3 regions of the Absicoccus intestinalis genome follow, and region 3 is predicted to be linked to each of the others. Evidence: riboswitches for the same ligand, from Rfam matches in the RefSeq annotation. Region 3 holds a riboswitch; each other region holds the start of a gene.
The links. Region 3 has a riboswitch for FMN ahead of MOZ64_RS04370 (ECF transporter S component). Riboswitches for the same ligand answer to the same signal wherever they lie in the genome.
Positions count from the first base shown of each region.

Region 1: another riboswitch for FMN. It lies ahead of MOZ64_RS00640 (ECF transporter S component); the one in region 3 lies ahead of MOZ64_RS04370 (ECF transporter S component).
Region 2: another riboswitch for FMN. It lies ahead of MOZ64_RS10840 (ECF transporter S component); the one in region 3 lies ahead of MOZ64_RS04370 (ECF transporter S component).

Region 1 covers NZ_JALBUS010000001.1:124,846-129,866, reverse strand. The annotation lists gene MOZ64_RS00645 (4Fe-4S cluster-binding domain-containing protein) at 66-1,592, shown strand; FMN riboswitch at 1,616-1,741, shown strand; gene MOZ64_RS00640 (ECF transporter S component) at 1,809-2,447, shown strand; gene MOZ64_RS00635 (FAD-dependent oxidoreductase) at 2,440-4,032, shown strand; gene MOZ64_RS00630 (NAD(P)-dependent oxidoreductase) at 4,082-5,021, shown strand, end outside.
Region 2 covers NZ_JALBUS010000024.1:9,675-14,695, forward strand. The annotation lists gene mmuM (homocysteine S-methyltransferase) at 1-809, opposite strand, end outside; gene MOZ64_RS10830 (alanine/glycine:cation symporter family protein) at 802-2,226, opposite strand; gene nrdG (anaerobic ribonucleoside-triphosphate reductase activating protein) at 2,352-2,873, shown strand; FMN riboswitch at 2,913-3,031, shown strand; gene MOZ64_RS10840 (ECF transporter S component) at 3,108-3,698, shown strand; gene MOZ64_RS10845 (HAD family hydrolase) at 3,744-4,397, opposite strand; gene MOZ64_RS10850 (sn-glycerol-1-phosphate dehydrogenase) at 4,660-5,021, opposite strand, start outside.
Region 3 covers NZ_JALBUS010000005.1:23,163-28,183, reverse strand. The annotation lists gene MOZ64_RS04385 (ABC transporter ATP-binding protein) at 1-320, shown strand, start outside; gene MOZ64_RS04380 (ABC transporter permease) at 332-1,237, shown strand; gene MOZ64_RS04375 (creatininase family protein) at 1,257-2,012, opposite strand; gene MOZ64_RS04370 (ECF transporter S component) at 2,009-2,626, opposite strand; FMN riboswitch at 2,719-2,833, opposite strand; gene MOZ64_RS04365 (MmcQ/YjbR family DNA-binding protein) at 2,957-3,697, shown strand; gene cysK (cysteine synthase A) at 3,739-4,671, shown strand; gene MOZ64_RS04355 (hypothetical protein) at 4,778-5,021, shown strand, end outside.

The DNA of each region.
Region 1 (5,021 bases), on a different contig from region 3:
TTTTGGTGTCTTTAAAATTGGACAAATCCTATGATAAGGTGTAGTTGGATAAGTGGGTGGTTCAAATGACAGCACGTAAAACAAAGGTATTCTATTATTTGGATGATTATTTTCATTTTGATAATTTGATCGATCGTTTGGATGTGTCAAAGGTAGATGTGTATTCTTTGTTGGGAAGCTATGGACGAATGAAAGCTTTTAAAAAAGGGCTTTTTACTTCGTATGAAAACAAGAAAATAGAAGAAGATTTTTTTCAATGTGGTAGATACTATGATTTTGATCTTTCATCTTCTATTGAATCGTATTTTAAGCAGCATACAAAGGAAATATTTGAACAGATACAAGAAGAGGATGATGTTGTTTTTTTGATCGAAGATATCGATGCACAACTTCGTTTCTATGATCTGTTTCGTGAATATAAGAAACAGTTTCCTTATCATTTTCATGTTTGTGCTTTGGGCAATTATGATGTGCGTGAGGGCGTTACCGATGGCATGGCGCGTATTTTCCCCTATTATTTTGAAGTGGATTCCATCCATATATACAATGAAAAAGATTTAATAGAAGCAGGAAATGGTGAAACAGATAGAAGGACGGCACGACAGCTTTTGATCGAACAGATGATGCAGGATGTCAATAGTATCCATTTTTCTCTTTATCATTCGGATCGGGACCATATCTGGTTTTATCAGGATGGATATAAGGAATATAAGGTGGATGTAACGGCGGCATGTAATGCGGTAAAGGAGCATCATGATTTGCATGAAGTGATTCCACGATGGGAGCAACCGGATCAATGTTGTGATCGATTCAGAAAATTACGAAGAGCATATGTACATAAACATTGGATACGGGGATGGGCCAAAGAGAAGGAATGTACGCATCGACAGATTTGTACAGGGCCATGTCCATATTGTGAACAAATGGCTTATGCATTGGTGGATCGAAATCCCGAGGAACAACCACAAAGGGCACCGAATCCCTATGCCCGCATCACAGGAATCATGCGTTTTCGCGAAGATATCGATGGACCTGGCATTCGATCTTTGGTGCTCTTTGATCGATGTGAGATGCATTGTGCTTATTGTTTGAACAAGGCAACAGTCAATATCTTGCCGGTTACTGAAATGATCAGTGTCAAAGAATTAACGGATCATTTAAAAAAAGATCGTGTCTATCAGGATGTTAGTGGTGGTGGTATTACGTTTGGTGGGGGTGAACCTCTTTTGGAAGCTGATTTTATCAAGGCTGTCCATACGATGTATCCACATTGGGATATTGGGATTGAAACCTCTTTCCATGTAAAAACCGAAGCCGTTGCACTCTTGTTGCCATTTGTATCCTTTTGGTATGTCGACATCAAAGATATGAATCCCGATATCTACTTGGCGTATACGGGTATGACAAATTCATTAGTGATTCGTAATCTTAAATTCGTAGTAGCACAAGGGTATCAAGATCGCTTGGTGGTCCGTGTCCCACATATTCCAAACTATAATACAGCTGAAGATGTGAATCGTTCCAAGCAGATGTTGTTGAAAATGGGCATTACCCATATCGATGAATTCGTCTATAAAGTTGTATTGTCCTAATTTGTATGTTACAATATGAGCATAGATTTCTTCAGGGCGGGGTGTGATTCCCCACCGGCGGTATAGTCCGCGAGCGCAAGCATGAACCGGTGTAATTCCGGTACCGACGGTATTTGTGAAAACATGAGTCCGGATGAGAGAAGAATTTTTTTAGTATTCGTCCCGGAGAAGGTAGATCTTCGGGCTTTTTTGTTGGCCCGAAAGTAGGAGGACAACATGAAGAAAACACAAATCTACAAATTCACTTTGATCGCCTTATTGAGTGCTTTGGCCGCCATCTTGATGGCATTTACATTTCCTTTGCCTTTGGTACCGACATTTTTAACCTTTGACATTTCGGAATTGCCAGCCTTGTTTGCCGGGTTCTTTTTAGGACCAGGGGCTGGATGCCTTGTCGTCTTGATCAAAAATCTTTTGCATCTTATGATCAATGGCACCACGACGGCTTTTGTGGGCGAGGCCATGAATATCGTGGGATCGATTGGCTTTGTCTTGCCAGCGGCTTTGATCTATCGCAAGATCCATACCAAGAAAGGAGCCATCCTTGCTTTAACGATTTCCACGATAGGGGTAAGCATCTTAGCCATTTTCTTAAATGGATGGGTGGCCTTTCCTATGTATATGAAGATGTTTGGTCTTTCGATGGATACGATTGTTTCCATGGGATCGATGACCAATCCTTTGGTGCATAATTATTGGAGCTTGATGATCTTGGGCATCTTGCCATTCAATTTGATCAAACATGGAGTGACCTCTTTCTGTACGTATCTGTTGTATAAAAAAGTCGGAAATGTGTTGCGTACCATGATTGGCATGGAGCCAGATCCTACGTTTTTGGAGCGAAAGCATGCCTAAGTTTGAATGGGCTTTGCCACCTGCACCGATTCCAAAAGAGAAGATCGTACAAGAACAAGAAGCGGATGTGATCGTTTTGGGTGCAGGGCATGCGGGTACATGTGCGGCACGATCTGCAGCGGAAGCCGGCGCTTCTGTTATTGTGGTGGAGCAACAAAAGGATGCATCCCAATGGATCTTAGGCATTGGGGAGTGGGGCTATATGAATTCTCAATGGCAAAAGGAGCAAGGCGTACCGGAAGTCGATATTGATACATTTGTGAAGGATTGGCAATTACGTACAAATAATCGTTCCAATGTGGCTTTGATTCGTCGATATGCCCAACATTGTGGGGAAACGTTTGATTGGCTGATTGAGCCTTTAAACCAAACGGAAAAAAAGAGCATTCATCCCATGATGACACCGCCATCGAAACATATGCCCCTTGCACAAGATCATCTTCGTTCTTGGACGGGTACACCACATTTCAGCATGGCTTTGATGCGTAAAGTGATGAAAGAAAATCAACAGATTGCGAAAGAACAAGGGGCCCAGTTTTTGTTTGAAACCAAGGCTTTGCAGCTGGAAAAAACTAATCATCGTGTGTGTGCGGTCTTATGTGAAACAGCCAATCATACTTACATTCGTCTTAAGGCCAAAAAAGGCGTTCTGTTAAGTGCGGGGGATTATAGTAAGAACCGCCAAATGTGCGAAGATCTGTTGACGGAAATGGCGGATCTTGTGGATGAGGGAGATTTTTGTGGGCATGGATGGAATGGGGATGGCATCTGTATGGGCGTCTGGGCCGGTGGTCGTTTGGAGCCTCGTTCGCATGCCGGTATGGGTGGAAATTATTCCTTTCCTGGCTTTGATACGATTGGTTCGACGGCGACGTTGCGTTTGAATACCCATGGGCAACGCTATTCCAATGAAGGATTTGGCACCCATGTATTAGCGGCCATTCCGGGTGCAAAACAGCCCAATGGTTTATTGTGGGGAATCTTTGATTCGAATATTTTGGCGGAAACAACCTATCAGGCAGCCTGTCATGCTTCGTTTGATTATACCGATTCGAATCGGGTCCAGGATCTGGTGGATCTGATGGATCGAGCGCAAAAACACAAAGGAGAGATGATCTTCCATACGGATGTGGCTGGGGATGTACGGCCGTTTGCGTGTGCCGATACGATCGAGGACTTGGCAGCTACGATATATCCACAAATTGAAGATCAACAACATATGATCCAGGCCGTAGCGCGTTATGATCAATTGTGTGCGTTGGGTAAAGATGAAGATTTTGGCAAGGAAGCCTTTTTGATGCATCCCATCCAAAAACCACCTTTTTATGCGAGTGGACAATATAAAGATTCGCATAAGCCATTTGGACAATCCATGAAATTATTGGTGACGGTCAGTGGCCTTTTGACGGATGCCTATCAAAATGTATTGGATGCGAATTTTGAACCCATTCCTGGTTTGTATGCGTCGGGCAATTGTTGCGGGGGTCGTTTTGGCTTGCAGTATACGACTTCGATTCCAGGGCAGAGCATCAGCATGGCTCAGACGTTAGGTCGTTTGGCAGGAATCGATATGGCAAGCTTGTGATATAGAGATGTTGATAGTACTCTAAAAGTAGAAGTGTAGGAGGAATTTTATGGCAATACATGTAGTTGAAGAAGCCAATCGGTGTCTGCAATGTAAGATACCTCGATGTCAGCAGGGATGTCCGATTCATACAAACGTTCCCAAGATGATTCGTTTGTTTAAAGAGAGTCAGGTTGAAGAAGCCGCGCAAATGTTATTTGAGAATAATCCTTTATCGGTTGTTTGTTCGTTGGTTTGTGATCATGCTTCACAATGTGAAGGGCATTGTGTGCTTGGCATCAAAGGAGAGCCGGTTCATATTTCATCGATTGAAAATTATATTTCGGATTCGGCATTGGAGCGGGTCCAAATTCCCCAAAAACCGTATAATGGCATGAAGGCAGCGGTCATTGGCGCAGGACCAGCCGGCATCACGATTTCCATGATCTTAGCATCTCGTGGGTATAAGGTCACTTTATTTGAAAGTCGGGATAAGATTGGTGGCATCATGCGCTATGGCATTCCAGAATTCCGGTTACCTCATAGTATCTTGGACCGCATTGCGCTTAAGATGAAAGAATTGGGCATCTTGTATCGACCTAATTTTTCCATTGGCGGCAATGTGACCTTGACCGATCTTTTGAAGGATGGCTATAAGTCCATCTTCATTGGTACGGGTGCTTGGCGACCAAGACGCATGATGATTCCAGGAGAAACGTTTGGCAATGTCCAGTATGGTATTAATTATCTGAACAATCCCGATTCGGTGGATCTGGGTCGTTCTACCGCTATTTTTGGCGCAGGGAATTCGGCTATGGATGTGGCACGAACCGCAGTTCGAAAAGGTTGTCGAGATGTGACGGTCTATGTGCGTCGAAACAAAGTGGCAGCCAATGAAGATGAATATGAATTGGCAAAGATCGATGGGGTAAAATTTGCCTTCAACAAAATTGCGATTGAAATCAAAGATGAAGGACCGGTCATTTGCGATACGATGGTCACAGAAGATG
Region 2 (5,021 bases), on a different contig from region 3:
CCATGCCATGTTTTTGTCAGTGGATCATAGGTTTCGCCACTATTTGGATATACACCAATTGGTAAATCGGTATATTTCTTCCATTCTTGAATTAAGGATTCGACATATTTTGGATCTGTACAATTGATACCGACCATCGCTAAATGAGGCAAACCAGACAATGCTTTGGCACATTCTTCGATAGTTTGGCCTTCATGAGTATATTTGCCGTCTTTACAAGTGAAACTAATCCAATATGTGGCACCCAGTTCTTCTGCTAATTCAGCTTCAATCAAGGCTTCGGATAAAGAAGGCTGGGTCTCCATAATTAAAAGATCCGCTCCTGCTTGCCATAAAAGTTCCATACGCCGCTTATGAAAAGCAATCAGCGTATTTGTATCTATGCCATAATTCCCTCGATATTCCGATCCATCGGCTAAATAAGCACCATAAGGGCCAACAGCTCCTAAGCATAATGGATAAACCCGTCCACTTGCCTTCCCTTCCTCTTGCCACCATTGTTGTCGTGCTTCATGAAACAATGCCACGGACTTTGTAATCAAAGCTTCGGCTTCGGATTCACTATATCCTTTAGCCATTAAGCCAGGTATAGAAGCTTGATAGCTATCGGTAATACCACAATCGGCTCCTGCTTTAAAGTAATCCATATGCACTTGTTTGACCCATTCTGGCTTATTAACCAAAGCACTGGCTGTCCAAAGGCTTTGATTCAAATCATATCCTTTTAGCTCCAAGCCTGTAGCCATGGATCCATCAATGATCATGATCTTTTCTTGATTCAATACATCTTGTAAAGATTGTCTATTCATATTCACTTTCTTCCTTTCCAAATACAACGGGTTCTGGATTTAATCCTGCTTCTTTTTCAGGAATAAAACGGAACCAGAAATCATGGAATAGATCCATGATCACTTTTTGTTTTGAATAAATAAATATCAAAGTAATAATAATGTATATCGCCGATAAAATATCCGTCATGGCCCATAGAGAATCCGCTTTGATATTGTAAAATAAGACACAAGGCAACATATAATAAATCATATAGATCTTAGTTGCCAGTTTATTCTGTTCGGTATCGCCAAATGCATAATTTACAGATTTTTCGCAACTATAATACATACCAATGATCGTTGTCCATGCAAATACGGCAATCGCGATTGCCATAAACCAACCACCCGCTTGACCATAGGCCACTTTAAATGCCACAGTGGTCAATCGAGCACTTGATATATTGGGATAATCAATATATACATTCGTCAGTATCAACGATAAGGCTGTTACCGAACAAACCACGATCGTGTCTAAGAAAACTTCGCCCCATCCCCAGCTAGACTGTCGTACTGGATGATCCGTTTTTGCACTGGCATGGGCAATCATGCCATAGCCGGTTCCGGCATCATTGGAGTAAAGACCTCGTGCAACTCCATAGCGAATTGCATCACGCACTGTAGCTCCAGCAAAGCCACCAATTCCAGCCATGGGTGTAAATGCCGATTTAAAAATCAACAAGAAGGCTTGTGGAACAATGGTAATATGCATGATCAAGATTCCTAACCCACCTAAAATATATACCAGTGCCATAAATGGAACCACCTTTTCCATGACCGAGGATATTCGTTTCAGCCCACCAAAGATAGTCAAAAAGCAAGTCAAACCTAAAACGGAAACCGACAAAATCGGTGCTATTTGAAAACCTTCTTTGAGTGAACTCGTGACTGCTTCCGTTTGTACGCAACATGTCCAAGGTCCTAGGATAAAACAAGCAAATGCTAAAATAACAGCTCCGGTTTTCCAGCCCAAAGCATTGCGCATCACAAATGAACGATCACACATATATTCATCCATGGATTTATTGTATTTCACACGATATCGTTGGCCTAAAATAATTTCACAGGCTTTGGTCGACATGCCGAATAGCCCTGAGATCCACATCCAAAAGATAGCGCCTGGTCCACCAGAAACCAAAGCCGAAGCTACACCGCCAATATTACCAACACCAATCGTGTTGGCCATGGCCGTACAAGCCGCTGCAAATCCGGATACGCTCCCGGTTCCTTGGCCTGGTTGAAACATTTTGCCAAAGGTATTTTGAAAATGAAACTTGATTTTACGAAAGTTATAGCGGAAGCCAAAGCGAATGGATAAATAAATACCGGTTCCAATGAGAACGATGGTCATGGGTGTGCCCCATAGAATATTGGATATTTGTGTTAGTATTCGAAACATGAAAATATTTTCTCACATATCTTTTTTGCTTACAATGTTTTTTCAATTATCTTGTGCATAATATATCAAAGTAGATGTATTTTATCTTTGCATGTATCATATAATCAGAAAAGAAGGAATGACGTATGAATTATGGAAATATAAAAAAATATGATATTGCGAATGGCGAAGGTGTTCGTATTAGTTTATTTGTATCGGGTTGTACGAATCATTGTAAAAATTGTTTCCAACCCGAAACATGGGATTTTGCCTATGGAAAGCCCTACACCAAAGAAACTGAAGCGGAAATTCTTGATTTTTTGAAAAACGATTTCTGTAAAGGCTTGTCCCTTTTAGGTGGTGATCCCTTTGAATTTTCAAATCAAGAAGAATTGGTCCAACTTTGTAAGAAAGCCAAGGAACTTTATCCGAAGAAAGATATTTGGGCTTGGACCGGCTTTATTTTAGATCAAGATCTATTGGATGGAGGTCGTCGTCATGGTCCTATGACTGATGAATTGTTGTCTTATATTGATGTGCTGGTCGATGGTCCTTTCGTAGAAGAAAAAAAGAACATTCAGTTAGCTTTTCGTGGATCGGAAAATCAACGTGTCATTGATTTGAAGAAGAGCTTAGCACAAAATGAGATTGTCTTATATCTTGACTAAACGAGAAAATTGATATAAGGTGTATTTGTAACAAATCAATAACGTCTTTGGGGCAGGGTGAAATTCCCTACCGATGGTAAAGTCCATGACCCTCATATGAGGCTGAACTGGTGAAATTCCAGTACCGACGGTTAGAGTCCGGATGGGAAAAGACAGAAACAGATGTTTTTCATGGTGTGCCCCTTGTGGTACACCATTTTTTTGTTTCAAAGATGCAAGAAAGGGAGTAAAGAAATGGAAGTTAATAACCGAACAAAGAAAGTCACACGATGTGGCATGTTGATTGGAATTGCGATCATCTTGCAGTATATTGAAATTTCAATTCCAATCATGCCTAGTTTCATTAAATTGGATTTTTCTGATTTACCAGAATTGATTGGTGCTTTTGCCTATGGTCCATTCACTGGTGTATTGATTGCTTTGATCAAAAACATCATTCATATGGCAGTGAGTCAGTCTGGTTTTGTGGGTGAATTATCCAATTTCCTTTTAGGTGCTACGTTTGCAGCTGTAGCTGGCTATGTATTTCAAAAAAATCCAACCAAATCTGGTGTCTTCAAAGCAAGTGCATTGGGTGCTGTTGCCATGGCACTGATCAGTTGGCCCATCAATTATTGGATCATTTATCCATTATATTATAATGTATTAGGCTTTCCTGAAGTTGCCATCTTACAAATGTATCAATTATTGATCCCATCCATCAAAAGTATTGGCCAAGCTCTATTGATCTTCAATGTGCCATTCACTTTAATCAAAGGGATCCTTAATGGTGTGATCATGATTTTGATCTATAACCGTATTCAATTTATTTTTCATGAAAAATAGTATTCTCCAATGATTCAACTTCATTGTAAGCATGATGGAACTGCATCATTCCATCATGCTTTTTATTTTGACCATAGCTTGACCTAATGTATCAAATACACCATATAAGGACGTTTTCCATTCTGGATCTGGTTGTACAAGATCTGGAATCATGATGGTCGGAAAGCCACCACGAAGACCGGCTTTCACACCATTGATCGCATCTTCAAAGACCAGGCAATATTTGGGCTCTACCTGCAATCGATGGGCTGCTTCCCAAAAAACATCCGGTGATGGTTTTCCATGTGCGACTTCTTGTGTACTGACAATGACTGAAAAATATTCATCAATATCCACCAGTTTTAAGTTTCGTTCAATCAATGAACAAGGTGAACCCGAAGCAACTGCCATAGGAATCGAAATTGATTCAAAATAGGAAAGAATTTCTTTGACCCCAGGTTTTAACACTAAATCATTTGCTTCTCGATCGATCACCGCATTCATGACATCTTTCATAAATGCGATCCCATCAATAGAAAACCGTGAAAACATAATACTCGCAATATGATCAGGACTTGCCCCTGCAAAGGTATCTGTTAAAGATCTTGTCAATGAAATATCATATGCTTTTCCCGTATCTTCAAGTGCAGACTGATAAATTCGTTGTGTATCAATCAACAATCCATCTAAATCAAATATGGCAGCATGTATCCTATTCATGTTTTTTTCTCCATTCTCATAGCAAAATATACGCAAAGATAATAACCTCGCTCTCTTTCTAGTCACTCTCACTCATCCTAAAACTAGAGTGGACTTAAAATCATAGAAAATTAGTCAATACTGAACTGCCGATATCATTTTAATAACTGTCTTTACATCCATGTTATTTCGACATATAGTCTAACAAACAGTTCATTCATTTCATATAAATTCTTGATTTTCTACTCCATTCATACCTAAATGATTATTAATTCAACATAGGCTAGGCAATAATTTCATCGTAGAAACTATAGAATTTCAACAAACGCATAAAGGTTAGACGATGACGTACATATGGACTTAATTTCAATGTCAATGAGCGAAGACTTTCATCCAGGCCAATTTCAGGCAATGTTGTCAATCCATGCACATCTTTTAACCAACGAATTTCTTGTTCCGCACTTGGCAGATCTTCCAATATTTTTATGATATCAGCTTCATGGTCTTTCAATTGCTGACCAGTGATTCCTGCCATTACATTGTCTTCATTTTCTTTTAAGATTTCTGCTTGAAGAACAGGATTTTTGAAATATTCCTTAATGAAATCAACTTCCACATCCATACGTTCTTTTACTGTATAGTTGC
Region 3 (5,021 bases):
ATATGGAAGAAACCACTCATGCTGATCATGTCGTGATCTTAGATCAAGGAAAGATCATGACACAGGGAACGCCATCGCAATTAAAAGATCGTTTTGCTCCAACCCATTTTCTTTGGTACACCCAACCAAGTCTCGAAGCAGAAACGATCGTATCCCAGCTGGGTACGTGTCACTATGAACAAGATCATTATGTAGTAGAAATACATGGCAATATCACTTCTTTTCTATATACATATCGTAACGAAATCGTAGACTATGAAATTATCAAAGGGAGCATGGACGATGTTTTTTTACATTGTACCGGGCATACATTAGAGTAGAGAGGCAGCGTATGAATGGATATATTGGACTCACAAAACGAAATTTACTGTTATATTTTAAAGATCGACAAGCCATTATTTTTTCTTTATTGACACCCATTATCGTATTTATGCTCTATCTTTTATTTCTAAAAAACAATTATGTCGATAGCATCCAACAAATCGTGCAAGCCATGCATCTTTCAATCCAAGAACGATCCATCGATTTGATCGTGTACACTATGTTACTGACAGGAATTACAGGTTCTTCTTTGATCACCATTCCTTATAGTTGTTTAAGTACCATTGTGAAAGATAAAGAAAGCAAGGTCGATGCAGATATTGCGACAACCCCCATGAAACGTTATCAAATTGCGTTGGCCTATTACACCAGTGCGACCATTTCTGCTTTTGTGATGACATCTCTCTTGTTTACCATTGGCTTGTTGTTTATGCAAAGTGTCGGTCATTTATACCTAGCAACGGATACGATCTTGCGATTGTATGGCACGATTGGCATCGGTTCGATCTCCGCAACAGCCTGTCTGATGGTCCTTGTTTTGTTTTTTAGAAGCACTGCAGCCAGTGATGCTTTTTATGGCTTATTATCAGCAGGTTGTGGCTTTGTGATTGGTGCCTATATTCCCTTGTCGCAATTTTCCAAGTCGATCCAAACGGTCTGTAATCTTTTGCCGGCCACACATATTACGGTGATGATGCGTAATTTATTGACCAAAGGGTTCTTGACTCATATAAAAAAGTCAATCCTCGGAGGAAATCTATTTGTGAAAGAAATAAAGAACGTATTTTCTTTTCAAGCAACAATGTTTGATCATGAGATTTCGATGAATCAGTCTCTTTCTTATATTGGCATTCTCTTTGTGTTATCTCTTTTTGCGATTGTTTTTGTCTATGCCAAGACATATCGAAGAAAATAAAAAAACCACAAATTGTGGCTTAATGAAATTGGCGAATTTGTCTTAAAGCATCAATTAGATGTTCTACGGAAACTTGGAAGATGATTTCGCCTTTTTCTTTGGTTGCTCCGCTTGGATCACCACCGATACCAATGGGCTTTCCATCCTCTGTGACAAAGTCTTCCCCTAGCCAAGATAGATGGGTTTCGAATGCTTGATTTTTTATATGCCCTTTTTCGCAGGTTTCTAAATGAACCAAGTTTTCATCGATAGCCATGACCATGGACGTTTCCATTTCACCGCCATGAAAATCAAACGTATTTCCTTTCGATATGGTTGCTTGCACGCGTGGATCATCAAAAGCACCGGACTGCAAGACAAAGACATTCATCCCAAAATCGGAGCGAATTTCTCTTGATATCATTTGAGCTGTAGGGGCATTACCACCATGACACACCAACAAGACGACTTTTTGAAAACCATGATGGGCTAAGCTTGCACAAATATCATACAACATCGCATAGTAGGTCATGGGTTTATAGGTGATCGAACCACAAAAATGCTTATGTTCAGTACTTAATCCAATGGGTATGGTTGGAAAAACAAGAAGGGGAAAGGTATCTTCGAATTGATCAAAGATACGTTGTGCCATGGTGTTGGCAATGAAGTAATCGGTTCCCAAAGGGGCTTGATTACCATGTTGTTCCAAAGCACCCAATGGAATAAGGACGATGGCTTCTTCTTTGTTGATTTGTTCCATTTCCAATCGTGTTCCATTCGCATAATACTGTTTCATGCGGTATGTCTTTCTACTTTGAAGGCGGTATGTTTCAAGACAACATGATCATAAACGACATAGCCAATAATATAATTCAATGAGATCTTAATGATATTGAATGGAATGGTTGCCAACATGATAAAACTACGAAGATTGGTAATATTGCCATTCGCAAAGCTAACCGCTTTGATCACATCGTTTAAATTCATGCTCATCGCTTTCGCATAGAGAGGCAAAGTGATATACGCGTTACAGAAACATGCCCAAGCCGTTCGAACCAATACGCCAATGACCAAAGAAGCAAAAATGGCTTTATTGGTTTTTCCCATCTTGGTATAAACGATCCATGTTGGGATCACAAAAACGGCAACACCAAGCACATTGGCCAATTCACCGACATAAGCTGTATTTGTACCTACGGTCAATACTTTGATGAGAATCTTGATGATTTCGACCATGGTTGCCGATAATGGTCCCATCGTAAATAAAGCAATGACAGTTGGTACATCCGAAAAGTCAATTTTGTAGAATACCGGCATCAATGGCACAGAGATTTCCAATGACATCAAAACGCCGGCAACGGCAGTCAACATCGCAGTAAATACTAATTTTTTCACATTCCAATTTTTCATCATACGTCTCCTTTTTCTTTTGGACAAAAGGATCTTCGAAAAAGAAAAAACCAGCACCGTTCGGGTACTGGTATGCATGCATATAAAAAAGCATCTTTCTTCTACCATCCAGACTATACTGTCGGTTCTGGAATTGCACCAGATCATGCCGTACGGCTCGCGGACTCTACCGCCGATAGGGAATTTCACCCAACCCCGAAGAATTCTTTTATCTGTTACAACCATATCATAATTTTTATTTGTGTCAACCGGAAATTTGTTCGTATATAAAAAACAGATGAATAGGAAAAATGGACGATTTATGATATATTTCAATAAACGAGGATAACAATGAAAGAAGCAATCATCCAGTATATACAAAAACAATATGGCATTGATCCAGACTATCCTTTTGTGAATGCACCAACCGATCCAGTATGGAACCGCCAAGACAATCATGCTTGTTTTGCACGGATATTGCGTGTACCGAGTAAACAACTCGGTCTTTATGGGACGGAAGAAGACATTTTGGATGTGAAGGTCAGTGATCCTTTTTTAGTGGATATCATGGTGGATGAGCCAGGCTATGATCGAAATCATCAGAAAGGAAATTGGCTATCGATTCAATTGGATGGCACCATTGACTTAGAAGATATATATCGTTGGATTGATGAAAGTTATCGTGTGGCTGGCTCAAAATCCAAGAAATCAAAAAAACGTGGATTGAAAGAATGGATCATACCAGCCAATCCGAAATACTATGATATCGAACATGCTTTTGATGATGTTCAAACAATCGATTGGAAACAAGGACGCGGCATCCAAGTTGGTGATCTTGTGTTTATGTATGTGGGTGCACCTATATCCGCCATCCTTTATGAATGCCAAGTAATCCAAACGCATATTCCTTATCTGTATAAAGATAAGAATTTAAACATATCCGCATTGATGAAAATACGATTATTAAAAAGATATCCACCTGAAGCATTTTCTTTTTCTCGATTAAAGAATGAATTTGGCGTATATGCTATCCGTGGACCTCGAGGTCTGCCACATGCTTTATTTGAAGCATTGGATGTTTATGAAAAGTAGACTGTACTATACTAAAACTTGTACATAGAGGAAGTAAATACATGATTTATCATACAGTTTTAGAAGCGGTGGGGCATACACCGATGATTCGTTTACAACGATTGACAAATGAAGAAGATGCGCAAGTATTGGTGAAATTTGAAGGTGTGAATATTGGTGGGTCCATCAAGACAAGAACGGCATTGACGATGATCGAACAGGCTGAAAAACAAGGAAAGATCCATAAAGATACCATCATTGTTGAGCCAACCTCAGGCAATCAAGGCGTGGGATTGGCTTTGGTAGCTGCTGTGAAAGGATATAAGACGATCATCATCATGCCCGATTCTGTCAGTGAAGAACGACGAAAATTGGTCAAACAATACGGAGCCGAAGTGATTTTAATGCATGATGCTGGCAATATTGGCGATTGCATTCAAGCTTGTGTCACTAAAGCCAATACAATGGCCAAGGAAGATCCACGTGTATTTGTACCCCAACAATTTGAGAATGAAAATAATATTTTGGCACATAAAACCTATACCGCACAAGAAATCTTAGAACAAGTGGATGGTCCGATTGATGGGTTCTGTTCCGGTATTGGTACTGGTGGTACGATCACTGGTGTTGGTGAAGTATTAAAAGCCAAAAATCCAAATATTGAAATTTGGGTGGTCGAACCAGAAAAAGCAGCCATTCTTTCGGGTAAGCCAGTGGGTACACATCTACAAATGGGGATTGGTGATGGTTTGATCCCACCGATTTTGGATCAAGACATTTATTCACATATTTGTATCATTTCCGATGAAGAAGCCATACAAACGGCTAAACAGCTTGCTTGTAAAGAAGGTCTTCTTTGTGGCATTTCCAGTGGGACCAATGTAGCGGCTGCATTGAAATTAGCCAAAAAATTAGGAAAAGGAAAAACGGTCGTGACCATTCTTCTTGATACAGCCGAACGGTATTATTCGACGGCATTATTTGATCAAGAGTAGAGCTGATACAGCTCTTTTTTAGTATTCAATAGATGTATGGTGCCATAGGTATTCGATATTGTACAAAAGAACAGGAATCCATAGAATGAAGTAGGGAAGTGATGGAATGTATACAAAACAAACACCAATCCGGGATGTAATAGAAGATTCCCTTTTTGAGAACTATGGTCAGTTATTATTTCCTGTCGATCCAGGATATATGAATGGTAGTACCCTAGGTGATCTTAGCTTGACTTGGTACAACAATATCAATCCAGATAAAACCGTAGAGATCGTACAGTTTTTACATGATCAGAAAGAAAATGGCTACACCATTTTTTATGATATCTATTCAGAAGAAGAAAAGCAGA